3 regions of the Litoribacillus peritrichatus genome follow, and region 2 is predicted to be linked to each of the others. Evidence: predicted binding sites of a transcription regulator. Region 2 holds the regulator's gene; each other region holds the start of a gene.
The links. The regulator FNR, encoded in region 2, switches genes on or off when oxygen is low (the NO sensors DNR and NnrR bind a similar motif). The targets are predictions, from matches to a motif close to TTGATNTANATCAA.
Positions count from the first base shown of each region.

Region 1: a site for FNR is predicted at 1,506-1,519, ahead of hemN (oxygen-independent coproporphyrinogen III oxidase). Genes of this name have one in related genera too.
Region 3: a site for FNR is predicted at 2,713-2,726, ahead of ABD744_RS16875 (M43 family zinc metalloprotease). Genes of this name have one in related genera too.

Region 1 is NZ_BAABBN010000007.1:165,910-171,508, forward strand. Features, by position in the region: gene hemN (oxygen-independent coproporphyrinogen III oxidase) at 1-1,375, opposite strand, end outside; gene ABD744_RS10485 (hypothetical protein) at 1,919-2,419, opposite strand; gene ABD744_RS10490 (hypothetical protein) at 2,561-2,989, opposite strand; gene ABD744_RS10495 (TRAP transporter large permease) at 3,453-4,844, opposite strand; gene ABD744_RS10500 (TRAP transporter small permease subunit) at 4,841-5,368, opposite strand.
Region 2 is NZ_BAABBN010000012.1:486,629-492,227, forward strand. Features, by position in the region: gene ABD744_RS18780 (heavy metal translocating P-type ATPase) at 1-1,372, shown strand, start outside; gene ccoS (cbb3-type cytochrome oxidase assembly protein CcoS) at 1,429-1,611, shown strand; gene ABD744_RS18790 (sulfite exporter TauE/SafE family protein) at 1,645-2,568, shown strand; gene fnr (fumarate/nitrate reduction transcriptional regulator Fnr) at 2,718-3,497, shown strand; gene ppnN (nucleotide 5'-monophosphate nucleosidase PpnN) at 3,566-4,939, opposite strand; gene ABD744_RS18805 (hypothetical protein) at 4,974-5,543, opposite strand.
Region 3 is NZ_BAABBN010000012.1:90,957-96,555, forward strand. Features, by position in the region: gene ABD744_RS16870 (catalase) at 1-1,458, opposite strand, end outside; gene ABD744_RS16875 (M43 family zinc metalloprotease) at 1,617-2,507, opposite strand; gene ABD744_RS16880 (substrate-binding periplasmic protein) at 2,738-3,463, shown strand; gene ABD744_RS16885 (hypothetical protein) at 3,774-4,523, shown strand; gene ABD744_RS16890 (substrate-binding periplasmic protein) at 4,667-5,461, shown strand; gene ABD744_RS16895 (FAD-dependent oxidoreductase) at 5,498-5,599, opposite strand, start outside.

The DNA of each region.
Region 1 (5,599 bases), on a different contig from region 2:
TTTGCTGCAGTTCCGGGTTCATGTGCGCATCAAACGCCATACAAATAGAACGAATTAACAAACGCCCTGGTTGACTGATAGTGAGTGCGTTGTCCGTTAGGGTCACCATGTCATCGTCGACAAAGTTTTTCAATGACATCAGCTCGGTATGGAAGTAATCCACGAAAGAGATGTCGTATTTCTTCTCAAAGGTTTGATAATCAATCCGGTATTGGCAAGCCAAGGTCATGATCAGGTCTTTACGCAACTCGTCGTCTTTATTCAGCTGATAACCTTTTTCAGTGGGTAAGATGCCCTGAGCCAGAAAGTTCTGATACAACTTCAGGCCTTTGGCGTTCTGGCTGTATAAACCTTGCACTAAGCTGATGGACGACGCTCCCAGTCCTACTAAGTCCAGCTCATTGTGAGTAGAGTAACCCTGGAAGTTACGTTGTAAAGACCCCGCTCTTTGCGCTTTGCATAACTCATCGTCGGCCTTGGCAAAGTGATCCATACCGATGTAAACGTAGCCTGCTTCCATTAATTTGGAGATGGTCAAATGCAGCAGGTCTAACTTGGTGGCGCTGCTCGGAATGCTGTCGCTGTCGATCAGCCGTTGAGATTTGAAGCGATCCGGTAAGTGTGCGTAGTTAAACACTGCGATTCGATCGGGATTGAGTTCAACTACCTGGTTCAGTGTTTTCTCAAAGGTTTCGACCGTTTGTAACGGCAAACCATAAATCAAATCGTAACTGATGGATTTATAGCCACAACCTCGCGCTGCCTTGGTAATGGCTTCCACTTCTTCGTAGGACTGAACCCGGTTAATGGCCTTTTGAACGTCGGGATCGAAGTCCTGAATGCCCATGCTGATGCGATTAATGCCCAGCTTACGATAGTGCGACACCTGCTCGGTGGTTAAGGTTCTTGGGTCAACTTCAATGGAGTACTCACCGTCCCTATTCATGTCTAAATCAAAGTATTTCTTGAGCTTTGAGATGACTTTTTGAAACTGCTCTTTGGTTAAATAGTTGGGTGTGCCACCACCAAAGTGCAACTGCTGAACTCGGCGTTTATCAAAGTTCGGGCCGACAATTTCCATTTCTTTGGCTAATGCCTCAATGTACGGGTTGGCCTTTTCTTTTTGCTGAGTCACAATTTTATTGCAGCCGCAGTAGAAACACAGCCGTTCGCAGAAAGGCACGTGAACGTACAGAGAGATGGGCTCTGCTGAGTCTTTGTATCTTGCCGCATGGGCCAAAAACTGATTTTGCTTAATGGGTGCAAAGCTTAATGCGGTTGGGTATGAAGTGTATCGCGGGCCTTTGCCTTCATAGCGACGGATCATTTCATCGTCCCAATGAAAGTTTGAAAAGTCAGTGGATAATTCTGTCATGGCCATGGGCTCCAGCTTCACTCTGCAAAAATCTTACAGTGATGTATTTCGAGAATAACGAATATCTGGAAATACGAATGTTAGTTAACGTTATGAGATGACAGTGTAGAAGAGTGCTGTAAGCTCGGTTTTGATGTGCATCAAAGGAGTGATGATAACTAAAAAACAGAACGCTGCTGTCTGACAAGCGGGACGACTCATGTTTAAGATAAGCAAATCAGGCGGTTAAAAGGTCAAAACGAAGGTTTTTAGTCAGATGTTTTTTTGAAATGCTCTTGAACTCATAATTTGCCCGCTACGAACGGCGTAAGGATGAACTGTTATCTGACTTAGTCATTTCTTTTACGAAATGGCCATATTGATGCATGAGTGTAGAGTCTGCTTTTTCGCCAAAGCGGTCATTAGGATTGTTTGAGGAATGCTTCTGCTTTGGTTGTCAAAGCAGACATGTTGAACGCGACAGCTATGCTGACACAGTGGGTTACTCGCATGCAGGGTGTTGTGGGGCTGGAGGCTAGATACCTCCGGCTACCCGATTAGATTTTACGACTCCCAATGCCTTTCAAGATAATAGAAGCAGTTTTCAGACTTCCAAATATAGCCCCAGTGTAGGCCAATAGAAAACCGTGGCTCGGCCTTCTCTTCAATTCTCCAAGCTTGCTCAATCTCCCCTAGGTCGTCAAACCTTGAGAGGTCAAAATCTTCTTCCCATTCCATTTTATTGTCGAGAGCTTCATTTTTGGCAGATTCAATTTCGAGGCAAACTTCAGAAGAATCTACTTCTTTCAGTTCAAGCCCATTAATCCATGCCTGAAAGTCTACTCTTTCTTTCCATACTGGCTCGCCAAGCTTTCCCTGCCCAAAAGGAGAGTTAGTAACAACGCTGTAGAGGAAGAATTCTTCGATAGAAGAAAACTCAGAGATAGTTCCACAAATCAACCAAACATAGCTAACCTGCCACGTGATAGTACTTTCATCAAAGATAAACTCTGAATCTTGACTATCAATATTCTCAAGCGATTTTTCAAGAAGCTCTTTTTTCATAACTAGTAAAATCTAACGCCGCCATTTGCGGCAGGCTTGAGTGAAGGACTTTTGTGCATGGCGAAGCCATGCACAAAAGGCCGGAGCGAAAGACTGTCCAGCCCCAGCGTCTTTTTGCTGGGGCGATGCAAGATGGCCTGGTTAAATTTCAATTTTCGTTTCAAGGAATGCAAGATATTTAGGATCGTCTTCCATAAATATATTCATTCCAGCCCCCATATACGCTCTTGTTAATTCTTCTGCAGCACTCTCAAATTTGCTCAACTCGAAATGGGCTTGGCCAAGCCTAAGGTGTATAAACGGATTTCCGAGACCACCAGGGCATTGAATGGCATTAATGAAGCACTTCAGCATTTTCTCAAAATTTTTAGTAAAAAAATGAGTGTCTCCGACTGCCACGTAAATCCAAGTAGCAGCCTCCCAGTTTGATTGCGGGCTTGGAAGTAACTTAAGAGCTTCAATATATTTGGCTCTTGCTTCTGAATAAAGTTGTTCGCCCACAAGTTGATCACCAGCCTTGCAAAGATCTTTTATGCTCTCGTGTAATCTTGGCTCTAATTCTTCAGACATCTAGTACTCGATAATTAGGAAAATATAACAGTGTAATGGACGGACCCGGACTGCCCGTATATTACTTTATCTACTTTTTCCAAAAATTTTCTCAGCCTAACTGTAACAAGGCATTTAAGAAATTCCTATAAAAATCCTCACTGTACAAAGCAGACTTTTTCATAAAACTGTAACAAAACCTATTCACAACGATGATCTCAGACAAAGAACCAAAGGCGTTAAAAGTCCTTTAGATTCTCTTTGAAATTGAGCGCTTTCGATGTGATACCAGACGTCAGTAGCAGTTAGGCTAAGAGTCAGCAAAGGGGCACTAGCAGACTTTTTATTCGAATATCGCCATGACCGCCCCGTGAAGCAGGGGCGGCCACTATCTGGCTTAGCCGTTTTAACTGATTCTAAATTGATTCATAAACCCCAAGTCTATGTATTGGTGTGTCATATCCTTGGGGCAGTTGTCACAGAGCTAACTCCCGTACACTTGCTCAGGCAGCCATGTGGCCAGTTCCGGGAAGAAAGCCAGGCCAATCAGCAATAGCAGCTGAATGATAATGAATGGAATAACGCCTTTGTACATATCGGAAGTCTTAACTTCCGGCGGTGCCACGCCTCTTAAATAGAACAAAGCAAAACCAAATGGCGGTGTTAAAAAGGAGGTCTGCAGATTGATGGCAATCATGATGCCTAACCAGACCGGGTCCAGCCCCATGGCTAACAGAATCGGGGCCACAATGGGCACGACGACAAAGGTGATTTCGATGAAGTCCAAGATGAAGCCGAGCAAGAAGATGACGATCATCACGACCAGCATGGCACCTAACGCACCGCCAGGAATGCTTTCAAATACCGACTGAATGAGCTCTTCGCCACCAAAGCCGCGAAATACCAGCGAGAAAATGGCCGCGCCGATGAAGATCATAAACACCATGCAGGTGACTTGTGTGGTTTGCTGACACACATCTTTCAGGCAGGTCAGTGACAGTTGTTTTCTGAGTGCCGCTAAAACTGTGGCACCAAATGCCCCTACGGCAGCCGCTTCCGTCGGTGTTGCGACACCTCCGACAATGGAACCTAATACGCTGATGATTAAGATTAAAGGCGGTAATAGCCCGAAAAAGATGATTTTGATTAAATGATCGTGGGTGTGGTTATCGATCATCTCTTTTCTGGAAATCGCTGGTGCGGCCTCCGGTTTCAGTAACGCGGTGACGTAAATATATAAGCCATACAGTGCGACCAGGATCAGTCCCGGAATGATGGCACCCACAAACAAATCACCGACGGAGACGGTTTTCGGTGAAAAGATGCCCATGCTTAATTGAGCCTGTTGATAGGCACTGGAAAGCACGTCTCCTAAGATGACAAGTGCGATGGATGGCGGAATGATTTGCCCCAGAGTGCCAGTGGCGCAAATCGCGCCGGTAGCCAATTTGGGGTCGTAACCTTGTTTGATCATGGTGGGTAACGAGATCAAACCCATGGTCACAACGGTGGCCCCGACAATGCCGGTACTGGCGGCCATTAGCATACCAACCACAGTAACGGCGATGCCGACACCTCCGGGCCAACTGCCAAACAGAATCGACATACTTTCCAGTAAATCTTCAGCGACTTTGGATTTTTGCAGCATGACGCCCATGAAGACAAAGAAAGGCACGGCCATTAAGGTTTGATTACTGATCAGGCCAAACAATCGGTTCGGTAAAGCTTCCAGAAAGGCGCCGTCGAACGTGCCGGTCAGCAAACCGATGCCTGCAAACGCCAATGCGGTTCCGCCTAAGGTAAAGGCAACAGGAAAGCCCAGCATCAGAACGAAACAAATGGTTAAAAACATAAATAGAGGCATGAGTTCCATTATTTTGCCTCCTGAGAATAATGATGGCCTAAAATCGCCAAACTTTTACAGATTTCCGAAATGCCCTGAATGAGGACACTGATGACCATGCCTAAGATCAGGGATTTTAAAAGGTAGACGAAAGGCAAGCCGCCAGCTTCCTGGGATTTTTCCTGCATGGACCAGGAAAAGGCGATGTATTCCCAACTGATGACACCGATGAACGTCATCATTGGTATTAATAAAAATAAACAGCCGAGGAGGTTCACCCAGGCTTTTTGATGGGCTTTCATGTCACGATAGAGGATGTCCACCCGAACGTGGCCGTCCATTTTGAGGGTATAACCCGCACCCAGCAGGAAAACTGCGGCGTGGAGGTACAATACCGATTCTTGTAAAAAGATAAGATTAAAGTCAAAGGCGTAACGTAATACCACCAGTGTGAACATCAGAACGGTCATGAAGAGGGTTAGCCAGGAAAGGGTTTTCCCAAACCACTCGCTGCCTTTTGCCAACGAAATGTGTATTCGGTGGAATATTTCAAACATGTGTGACAACCACTTATTAGTTTTTTGCGGGGCATTATAAAGAATGGTGCTGTAATGAGACAGCAGTTAAGTGCATAACTCACCGGTCAGGATCGAGGTCGGGTTTAATTAACTAAATTATTTTTAGCCGTCTTCGTTGTAACATAGCTGTCACAAACCGCTTATATATTGATCGAAAATTTGAAAGAACTCAGGGAGTTTTTGAGTAAGTTTTTTAGCGTTCTGGCTGAG
Region 2 (5,599 bases):
CGGGCATACCGTGCCGTCTGACGCTCGCGTCATCGAAGGCACGGCGGATCTGGATGAATCGGCATTAACGGGTGAATACCTGCCCGTCTCTAAAACCATTGGCGATGAAGTCTTAGGTGGTACCGTTTGCCTGGACCATCCTTTAGTCGTTGAGATCATTAAAATCGGCCACCAAAATACCTTAAACCTCGTTGTTGAGCTGATGAACAAAGCGGAGTCTTCAAAGCCCCGCATTGCCAGAATTGCTGACACCATCGCCAGCCGGTTTGTCGCTGCGGTCTTGATTACGGCCGTCACTGTTTGGGGATGCTGGATGTTTATCGACCCGGATAAAGCCTTTTGGATCGCCTTATCCGTGCTTGTGGTTACCTGCCCCTGTGCGCTTTCGCTGGCCACACCAACGGCTATTACCGCAGCAACTTCCTCCCTTAAACGCTCAGGTCTGGTGATCACCAGCACACACGTACTGGAAACGCTACCAACCACCACCGATGTGTTGTTCGATAAAACCGGAACGCTCACCCAAGGTAAGCTCACCATTGCGGATGTAACAACCGTCGATCAATTGAGTAAAGAAGAAGCCTTGGATATAGCGGCGAATCTTGAAGCCCTTTCAGAACACCCTATTGCCAGAGCATTCCCAAGTTCAACCAGCCCAGCCACAGACGTAGTTATCACGCCAGGTGGCGGCTTATCCGGGGTGATTGACTCAGAAACCTATCATATCGGCCATGCAGAGTTCATTGCACAACAACTGAATTCATCCGAAGTAAAATCGCCAGACTCCAACCATTGGGTCATACTGGCCAACCACGAACAACCGCTGGCTTGGTTCAAAGTAGAAGACACCGAACGAGAAGATGCCATCCAGGCAGTGACAGAAATGACCGAACGTAATCTTCAGGTTCATATGCTGACCGGTGATCGCTCTCAAGCGGCAAAGATCATAGGTGACAAACTCCAAATACCTAACATCCACTCGGGCTTATCTCCGCAAGAGAAACTCGACAAGTTAAATGAGCTGCACGCTCAAAATAAAAAAACGCTCATGATTGGTGATGGCATTAATGACATTCCTGTATTAGCTTCAGCAGGCGTATCCATTGCAATGAGCGAAGCAACAGATTTAGCCAAAACCAAATCGGATATGGTGCTCATGAACGGAAAACTGACAGCCATATCCAAAGCATTTGAAATAGCCGTTAAGTGCAGAAAAGTAATTAAACAGAATTTATCGTGGGCTTTATTGTATAATCTGATTGCTTTACCGCTGGCCGCCACAGGTTACATTCCACCCTGGGCTGCCGCGATAGGTATGTCCACCAGCTCTCTGGTGGTAGTACTTAATGCCGTTAGGCTTCGTAATATTTAAACCAACGAAGCTCAAGGCAACTCAATCAATGCTAATCGCGCGTTAAGAGGTTTCAAGTGGACAGTATTTTATTCCTGATCCCTATTTCGATTATTTTTTTAAGCATCGCTGTTATCGCCTTGGTGTGGAACATTAAGAGCGGTCAGTTTGATGACCTTGAATCACCAGCACATAAAATTCTGTTTGATGACGACGACGAACTCCTTCCTGATGATGCAAAACCTACGCAGAAAAAATAACCCTCCAATCCATTATTGCCTGATCTTACCTATATGACCCCAGATACACTTTCTTTTGCAGCAGCTTTTTTAGTCGGACTTTTAGGCGGTGCACACTGCATCGGCATGTGTGGCGGAATCACCGGCGCTTTCGGCGTCAACACAAAAGGTTCGATCAAAAATCGCCTGGCTTTATCACTGAGTTTTAATAGCGGAAGAATTATCAGCTACACCCTTGCCGGGGTTCTGATTGGTTTAATCAGCACCTTCTTTACCGACATCAACCCGATGATAGGCATGGTACTCAGAATCATCGCAGGGGTCTTTATCATCCTTATGGGGTTATACGTTGCAGACTGGTCTCGTGCGATTACCTCCATTGAAAAAGTTGGCCAGTTTATTTGGAAGTTTATTTCACCTCTGACCAAACCGTTTTTGCCGCCATCCAATCCACCCAAAGCACTGATGCTTGGCTTACTTTGGGGATGGCTTCCGTGCGGCCTGGTTTACAGCACCTTAGTTCTTGCTTCAGCCAGCCCAACGGTCATGGGTTCAGCCTCGATCATGTTTGCTTTTGGCTTGGGTACTTTACCGACCATGCTTTTAACCGGAATGCTCGCTTCACAGCTGACGAGTTTCATTCGAAATCAAAGTGTCAGGTATGTGGCTGCTATACTTATGATACTGATGGGCGTGTGGATTATTTTTGGTAACAGCCAACACATCTTTGGACATGGAAATCATGCGGGTATGGATCATTCGGCCGGAGGTCATTCAACCGGAGATCATTCGAATATGAATCATGGTAATCCAAATGACACGATTGACCATTCTAATATGAACCACTCGGAATCAACTGGCACGATCGATCATTCCAGCATGGATCATTCAGAAATGGATCACTCAAACATGGATCATGGCATGCAAGAGAGCCAGGTTGATCACTCTAAGATGGATCATTCGAAAATGAATCATTAACGTCGCAAAAAACGACCAAATGGTTATAATTTAGAATCACTAATTATTTGATTTGTAAGCCGATGAAATATCCTTGCACTATTTAAGTGCTTTATTGGTTTACTCGCATGTGATATAAAACTCAAAAATTCTTAAAGAAGATACAGAAGATGTCACAAAAAACCTTAAATTCAGTCAAAAGCTGTGGAACGGCCGTTAGCTGCCAGGATTGTACTCTAAGTTCATTGTGCCTTCCTATTTCGCTGGACGGGCACGACGTCGACCGATTAGATGCCATCATCAAACGCGGCAGACCCTTCCAGAAAAGTCACACCATCTGGCGACAAGGCGATGATTTTCAATCGGTTTTAGCAATCCGATCAGGCAGTGTAAAAAGCTTTGTTACCAGCCCATCCGGAGAGGAGCAGATTGTTGGCTTCCACTTTGCCGGTGAGCTGATCGGTTTAAACGGCTTATTTAAGAAGAAGTATCCAATCTCGACCGTTGCCCTTGAGACAACGACCGTTTGTGACATTCCATACGACAGCTTAGACGCACTGGCAGACGACTTACCAGAGCTGAGAGACCAGATTCTTCACAGCATGAGTCAGGAAATATCTGAAGATCAGCAAATGATGCTGCTTCTGAGCAAAAAAACCTCAGATCAGCGTTTAGCTACGTTCTTGGTTTCCCTCTCTGAGCGTTTTCATCGCCGAGGCTACTCTGCAACGCGTTTCAGATTAACCATGTCCCGAAACGATCTCGGTAACTTCCTGGGGTTAGCGGTTGAAACCATTAGCCGTATTTTCAGTAAATTCCAACAGCAGGAAATCCTGAGATTCATTGACAGCAGCAGAGACATCGAATTGCTGGATATGGACACACTTTACGAACTTGCTGACTTGCAAGACAGCGTACAAAGACCTTGCGGCAGTAAATCCGCCAGTTAAAGCCTGTTGATAACGACAAAAATATAAGCCCTTTCGGGCTTATATTTTAAATTGCGTTCCTCTCAAATTCAGTCAGTAATTACTTCATAGCAAGGAACGTACTTGCTGCCCGGCAACTTCATCCGCTTCTGCCGAACAAAAGATTTTAATAACTTATCCAGCTTTTGCATCAATACTTTATCACCGTGCAATTTAAAGGGACCGTGCTTGTGTATTTCAGCAATGCCCTGTTCTTTTACATTACCCGCAACAATACCCGACATTGCCCGCCGTAGCTGTGATGCCAACTGATACGGAGGTTGATCCATATGCAAATCCAATTCGGACATAGTTTTATGAGTCGGCACAAAAGGCTCCTGAAATACCTCATTAATCTTCAGTAACCAATTAAAGTAAAATGCATCCTGAATGGACTTCCGGTGCTCTTTCACCTCAGTCATTCTTTCATTTAAAGTAATTGCTAACTGCTCAGGATCAGCAATAATAATTTCATATAGCTTCTGGGCTTCAGGCCCTAACGTACTGCCAATAAACTCATCGATTTCAATAAAGTAATCCGCAGACTCTTTGGGGGCCGTAAAATACACAGGAAACGCTTGTCCGTGATCACTGCCCATCAGCACGCCGAGTAAATACAAAATTTCTTCAGCCGTACCGGCGCCACCAGGAAACACAACAATCCCGTGGCCCAAACGAATGAACGCCTCCAGACGCTTTTCAATGTCCGGCATGATGATCAGCTCGTTCACAATCGGGTTTGGCGATTCTGCTGCAATGATGCCCGGTTCCGTAAGACCTATGTACCTCGGGGTGCGGATTCTTTGCTTCACATGGGCCACGTTTGCGCCCTTCATCGGCCCCTTCATCGCGCCCGGACCACAACCGGTGCAAATATCAAACCCCCTCAGGCCCAACTGATAACCCACTTCTTTGGTGTAATCATACTCAACACTGCCAATGGAGTGTCCTCCCCAACAAACGATAATGTTCGGGTCCATCCGAGCTTTTAGCGCATTGGCTTGCCTTAGAGTATGAAAAACAGCCTCTGTAATTTGAGCCCCATTGCCTTCCTGACCTAACTCGTCCAAATCAAGCTGAGTACTCAGGTAAATGATATCTCTCAAGACCGAATATAAATTCTCTTTCACCCCTTGAATCATTTTTCCATCTACGAATGCTCTTGCAGGTGCATTCTGAACTTCCAGACACGCGCCTCTCGCCTGGGGCACAATATTGATATCAAAATCGCGATATTGATTTTCAAGCTGTTCTATATCGTCATTATCAATACCGCTGTTCATGACCGCCAACGCACATCGGCGGAATATTTCGTACATTTTTCCTTTGTTTAAACCACTGAGTGTATTCACCTCGTTCATGGACAAAACATCCACACTACCAACGGGTGAAAGCACCGAATAATCAATTACTTCTGACGGCATAATGCTCTCCTTGCCAGTACATCCAATATTAAGTTTAGTCGATCTCATCTAAGCCTTGATGATCACCTTCTTTCACAAAGTGCTTATTCATTAAGTCAGCTAACGTTGCAGCCCATACTTTAAAATCATCCAGGTCCTGTTGGTTACCTGCTTCACTCCACCCAATGGAAATTGAGCGGGCCATAATGGAAACAGCAAAAAGTGATTCCGAATATTTTGAAGTTAACTGCATTATGTGGGCTATTATTTCTTCCTGAAGTTCATCTTGCTTTATGTACCAGCCCCAACCATCTATGGGTTTATTTTCATTCACCCCGTCCAATGGTTCGGACTGATCATCACTTCGTATCAGCATCCAGCCGGTTTTTACGCCTTTGAGCGGTACATCCACAAAGCTGTATGAGGCCCCTTCATGGCAGTTTTCTTCTACCCTGCCAGATACATTAATGACTGGATATTTCATTAATTTGACTTTAATGCCTGAGACAATCGCTTGCTGCCGAAGTTTCGCGATTCTTCTGTCATGCTTTGAAGGCATAATCCACATGATTGATCCAACAACCATCAAAGCCGCCATTAACGTTACTACCATCCACACTTGCATAATTAACCGTACCTTTGAAAAACAACTAAATTGATCTAACTCAGGGTAAAGATCGA
Region 3 (5,599 bases), 400 kb from region 2:
CAGTGCTGAACTCACTCTGCTCCCGTAATCAGCATCTGCTTTAGTAAACTGTTCAACCATTCTGGCCTGAACAGACTCGGTGGCCATGCTTAGCCCTCCCACAATATTGCTGACCAGCTGTTGTTTCTGATGGTCAGACATCAAGCGGTATAAATCCCCTGCCTGACTGAAGTAATCTTCGTCCGATTGATCATGATGTCCGATCCAGGCATCCTCTAAAACAGGCATCGGTGGTGCGGTAAATTGTGCATCCGGTGCAGGTTCACCCTGATGTATTTGATCATTCGGATAAAAGTTAATTCCAGCCCCCTGATTATTAGTCGCCAATTCACCACCGTGCGCCGGGCACATTCCTGCAAAAGCCCCATCCCTTTGATAGTGCTGCACCGGACAACGTGGCGCATTCACCGGTATTTGATTCACATTGGCACCAACTCGGTATCTATGTGCATCCTGATATGCCAACAATCTGGCCTGAAGCATTTTATCTGGTGAAGCACCGATACCAGGCACCAAATTACTTGGTGCAAAGGCCGCTTGTTCAGTTTCCGCAAAATAATTATCTACGTTACGATTCAACTCCAGCTTGCCAATTTCTATCAGAGGATAATCCTTGTGAGACCATACTTTGGTTAGATCAAATGGATTCACCGAATAACTTCGGGCTTCGGCTTCTGGCATAATCTGAACCTTAACCGTCCAACTCGGAAAGTCACCTTTATCAATCGACTCAACCAAATCTTGCTGAGCGCCAAACGGGCTCATCTTAACGGCTTCTTCCTCAGTCAGAGTTTTAATGCCCTGATCCGTTTTAAAATGCCATTTCACCCAAAAGCGCTCCCCTGCTTTATTCCAGAAACTCAAAGTATGAGAGCCAAAACCGTGCATGTGTCGCAAGGAATACGGGATACCCCGATCAGACATTAAAATGGTCATCTGATGCAGTGATTGTGGGTGATTCGCCCAAAATTCAAACATTTTTGCAGGGTTGGGCAAATTAGTTCTCGGGTCTTTCTTTTGAGAGTGCACAAAGTCAGGAAATTTAATGGGGTCATTCAAGAAAAAGACTGGTGTGTTATTCCCGACTAAATCAAAGTTTCCTTGGTCGGTATAGAACTTCACTGCAAAACCTCTTGGGTCTCGGGCATAGTCGCTGGAATCCTGGCCGCCTCCCACCGTTGAAAATCTCAGGAAAACCTCAGTTTTATCACCTGGCGTTTGTAAAAATGAAGCGATGGAGAAATCACTCAAAGACTTGCTTAACGTAAATGAGCCATAAGCTCCAGTGCCTCTTGCATGAACCACCCGCTCGGGAATTCGTTCACGGTTAAAATGGGCTAACTTTTCAAATAAATAATGATTATCATAAGTTAAGGGGCCTCTCTGGCCCACACTTATGCTGTTATTGTCTTCTGAAACTGGTGCACCACTGGATGTGGTTAGCGTTGTCTTGGCCATAACTGTTCTCCATTTTTAGCATTATTCTTGATCAATTAAATTGATAACGAAAATTATTTAATGCACGTTGCTGAGAAAAGAATAGACGCCATGACAACAATAAAAAAATTAATTATAAGAATACATTTAATTGATTTTAACTATCAACATCCATTGAATTAAGTGCCGCTCGCAATAATATTCTGGTACAAATCATAACGCCCGCCACCCGGTTCAAAGACGGCTCGCATCCTCGCTTTTTGGCCTTTAGTGAACATAACCAGCACATCATCGTCAGAGTAATCCATGAAGTTCATGAACATGTCATTACTTCCACAAGAACTGGCCGGGTGATTTGGCTTGCCATTGTATTCAGTAAAGGAAGTGGGAGTATCGTTAACCAAATCTGTGATATCGCACGATTCTTTCTCACCAAAAATATGTATTAAATTCAGCCAATGGCCAATTTCGTGCGTAGCCGTCCGGCCTTTTGTATTAGTGCCATAGAGGGGTTCCACCGTCCCCATCATTCGATAATCCATCACGACGCCATCGGTTAAGGGGTCTCCACCAGGAAACTGGCCAGACCCGGCAAAGCCAACCCGACCATTTCGGTCTGCAGAATCATACAACCAGATATTCAAATATTGATCAGTAGGCCAGGCGTCTTTGCCGCCTGAGTTAGTGAAATAAATATCATCAAGCTCAGTGTTACCCTGTAAGGTTCGGGTTATGCCACTAGTAGGCATACCATTTGGATCAATTTCCGCCATTTTGAACTCAATCTCCACATCGGCAATTAAATCCACAAACTCATCAGGCACTGTGTTTAGGTCTTCATTCAAAGCTCTGAAGTCTTGATTTAAAACAGCAAGCTGAGAGAGTATTTTTTCATTACTAAGATTGGACTCAGGGTATTCATCGTCATATAACACATGCACAACCATGGGTATCACCAATACATTGGAGCGGTCTTCTCCAGGCGTTACTGCTGGTGAATCATTCGAGCCTCCGCCACTGCAGGCAGCTAACAAAATTGCACAGCAGGCAAACATGCTTGGTTTCATCATTATTAATTCATCCTTGATTATCAGAATCCATCATTATTAAACACAGTTCTTTTAATAAAATATATTTACATATCAACAACTTAAACCAATTCATCACTGTGACAGATACTCAAAGTTCTATCAATATATAAAATGGTTTTATAGCGCACATTCAACTCTGACTTCTTTAACCAAAGATCCTCCTATAATAAAAATATCTGTGCATATGATTGAGATCAAAGACATTCAAAATGAACAAAACCTTAAAGTTCATAAGCTATGTAACCATATTGGCTCTTTCTCAAGTATCAAACGCTGAAACACTTATATTCTACGAGGGTGATCCTCCCCTCTCGCACAAAGCACATCAGCAGCCCAACGGCGTCTATTACGACATTGTCACAGCCGTCTTTGATGACTTAAATATCCAGCACGATATCGTCAGCTTGCCATTTAAACGCGCATTAATAAGAGCAAAAGAAGGCAAAGGAATCGTAGCTGGCATTTTCAAAACGGATGACCGAGCCAAATTTCTGGATTTTTCGGATAATTTTTACAGCACAAAGGTGGTTCTATTCACACGAAAAGACCATAGCTTTCCGTTCAGCAAAATTTCAGACTTAGAGGGAAAAGTAATAGGAGCAAAACTGGGTTGGAGTTATGGAAAACGCTTTGATCAAGCCAGAAGCAATAAATTGTTTACAGTAATAGAAGGCGAATCTGACGATCTGATTCGGCAACTGCTTCTGGGTCGTACCGACTCATTCATAGACAATAAATTAACAGGCATCCATTCCACAAAAAATAATGGTGTAGCCGATCTGGTTGAAATCATTCCAATTCCCATTGATACAGGACCACATTATCTAGGCGCTAAAAAAGACACAAAGAGGCAACTATTAATGAAATTCAATCAACAACTAAAAGTACTTGAGCAAGATGGTCGATATCAAAAAATTCTGGAAAAATATCTGTAAATCACGAAAAGATGATTCCAATATCAGGCTTACCGCACCTCGAATTCAGTACTAAAAATCCCATTTCAGGACACAGTGTCTTTGCCTGCACTTACTGTCAATTTAACGCCCTTAGAAGATCAGTTGTCGCACTCCCGCATACACTATACTTTAATCAATTACTGAACCGGAGTCAGAAATTCTCGTGAAGACCAGTTTACTGACCAGAAAAATCTTCATAATTATTTTATGCCTTATCGCTCATAGATCTTACGCGGCGGGAGAGTGCACTCTGTCCCTTGTTTACAAAGACAAGGGAAAGCCTGGTTATATGGCTCCGGCACCGAACAATGAAGGTCTCTATAAAGCACTCTACCAAGAAGTCGCGCACAACCTAGGGTGTAAACTATCCATTCAAAGATATCCCAAAAAGCGCACTCACAGATTACTAAAATCGGGAGAAGCTGACTTATATCCAAGCACCGGTTTTGATAATGACCGCGCGCAATATTTGTTTTATATACCAAATGGATTATTTCGGTACGAAGCATATTTCGGCCTAGCACCAGACTTCATAAACAACCTAAAAAGCATCTCAGAAATTAACCAATACGGGCTCACTTGGGTTTTCGAAGCTGGAAGCACAACCAGTAAAATTGCAAAAGCCTTTAAAGTTCCAAACAAACCTATTACGAAATTAACCGACAGTCGCGCAATAACCATGTTAAAGAATGGACGGCTCATCTTTTACCGCATCATCAAAGAGGATTACTTCAAATATTTAGCCGCCCATAATCTAGAAGACTTAACGAGTTTAAAAATTTCAACACACAAGTCTTGTTGCAAAGCAAAGTCCCAAGAACTCTACACAGGCATATCCAGAAAATCGAACATTTACCAGGAAGAAGCAAACGCATTATTTAACCCGGGCAAACCTCTCTCGGCCAACAACGTTCCATATAAACTAAGCAGTAGCTCATTGGCTTATCGCCTTGCGTCAGAAATGAGAACAATGGTTGCTTCCGGAAGAATTGATGCACTTTATCAGCAATATATTGTTGCCCCAGGACATACGCCCTGATCACACATCAGAGAACAACTTACATAGCAATCTAAGTGTTGACTTATCTGGTGTTATTACTGATTTCCACTAGTATTTATGCTGTAAATATAAGGTGTTATGTCATTAAGAGATTAACTTTCATGCAAAGGCACATAATTTGTTTGTTATTTTCTTTAATTCTGCCTGGTCAGTTACAGGCTGAAAACATGACATGGTGTGCCTACTTTAATTGGAAACCCTGGATTTATCTCACCAGTCAGGGAGAACATGCTGGCATCCTGATTGACCAATTATCTCTATTTCAACAAATTAACCCTTCTATTACAGTTACGCTCAAATTCATAGACAATTGGAAGCGATGTCAGGCAGAAGTCGCCAGTGGCAAAATATCCTTCATTCTCGGTGCGAATAAAACACCGGAGCGTGAAAAGAAGTTCGACTACCTACCGGAGCCTTCGTTTTTAAATCATTCAAGCATGCTTGCGTACTCGGCATTAAACAACGATAAAATCCAGAAAATTCACTCCCTGAATGATTTAAAGCGTTATCGGCTTGCCATGGTAAGAGGTAATTCTTATGGCGATACACTGGATACGTTTATAAAAACATTAGAAAATGACCAGGTCGGTGAAGTCAGTTCTCAAGGTCAAATATTAAAACTTGTTAGCATCAAACGTTATGATTACTTTTTATTGCCCGCCGGAACACTAGCAACAACCATCAAAAAATACCAACAGGCCTTTCCTACACTTTCCAGTCACCAATTCAGAGTTATCTATGAAATACCAAGAGCAACTCCTGTTTATATTGTCTTTGGTAAAAACACAGGAAATTATGAAAAATACGCTGAACAATGGCTCTCAACATTAAAAGCATACTATTCATCCGTTAATTTTGATGACGAGGTAAGGCGTCATCAAAATACAAATGGGCAACTAGGTTCAAAAACCAAATAAAACCAGACCCGTTGTTCGAAGGCCTGGTTTGTCCTCTTAGCGATTCTTTGGCGTATTTGGATCGTTTTCTTGCATTTCACGCCCGTGAATCATATGAAAGGCAACCCGTTCAGATAGGGCACTGATGGTCGCTGTGGG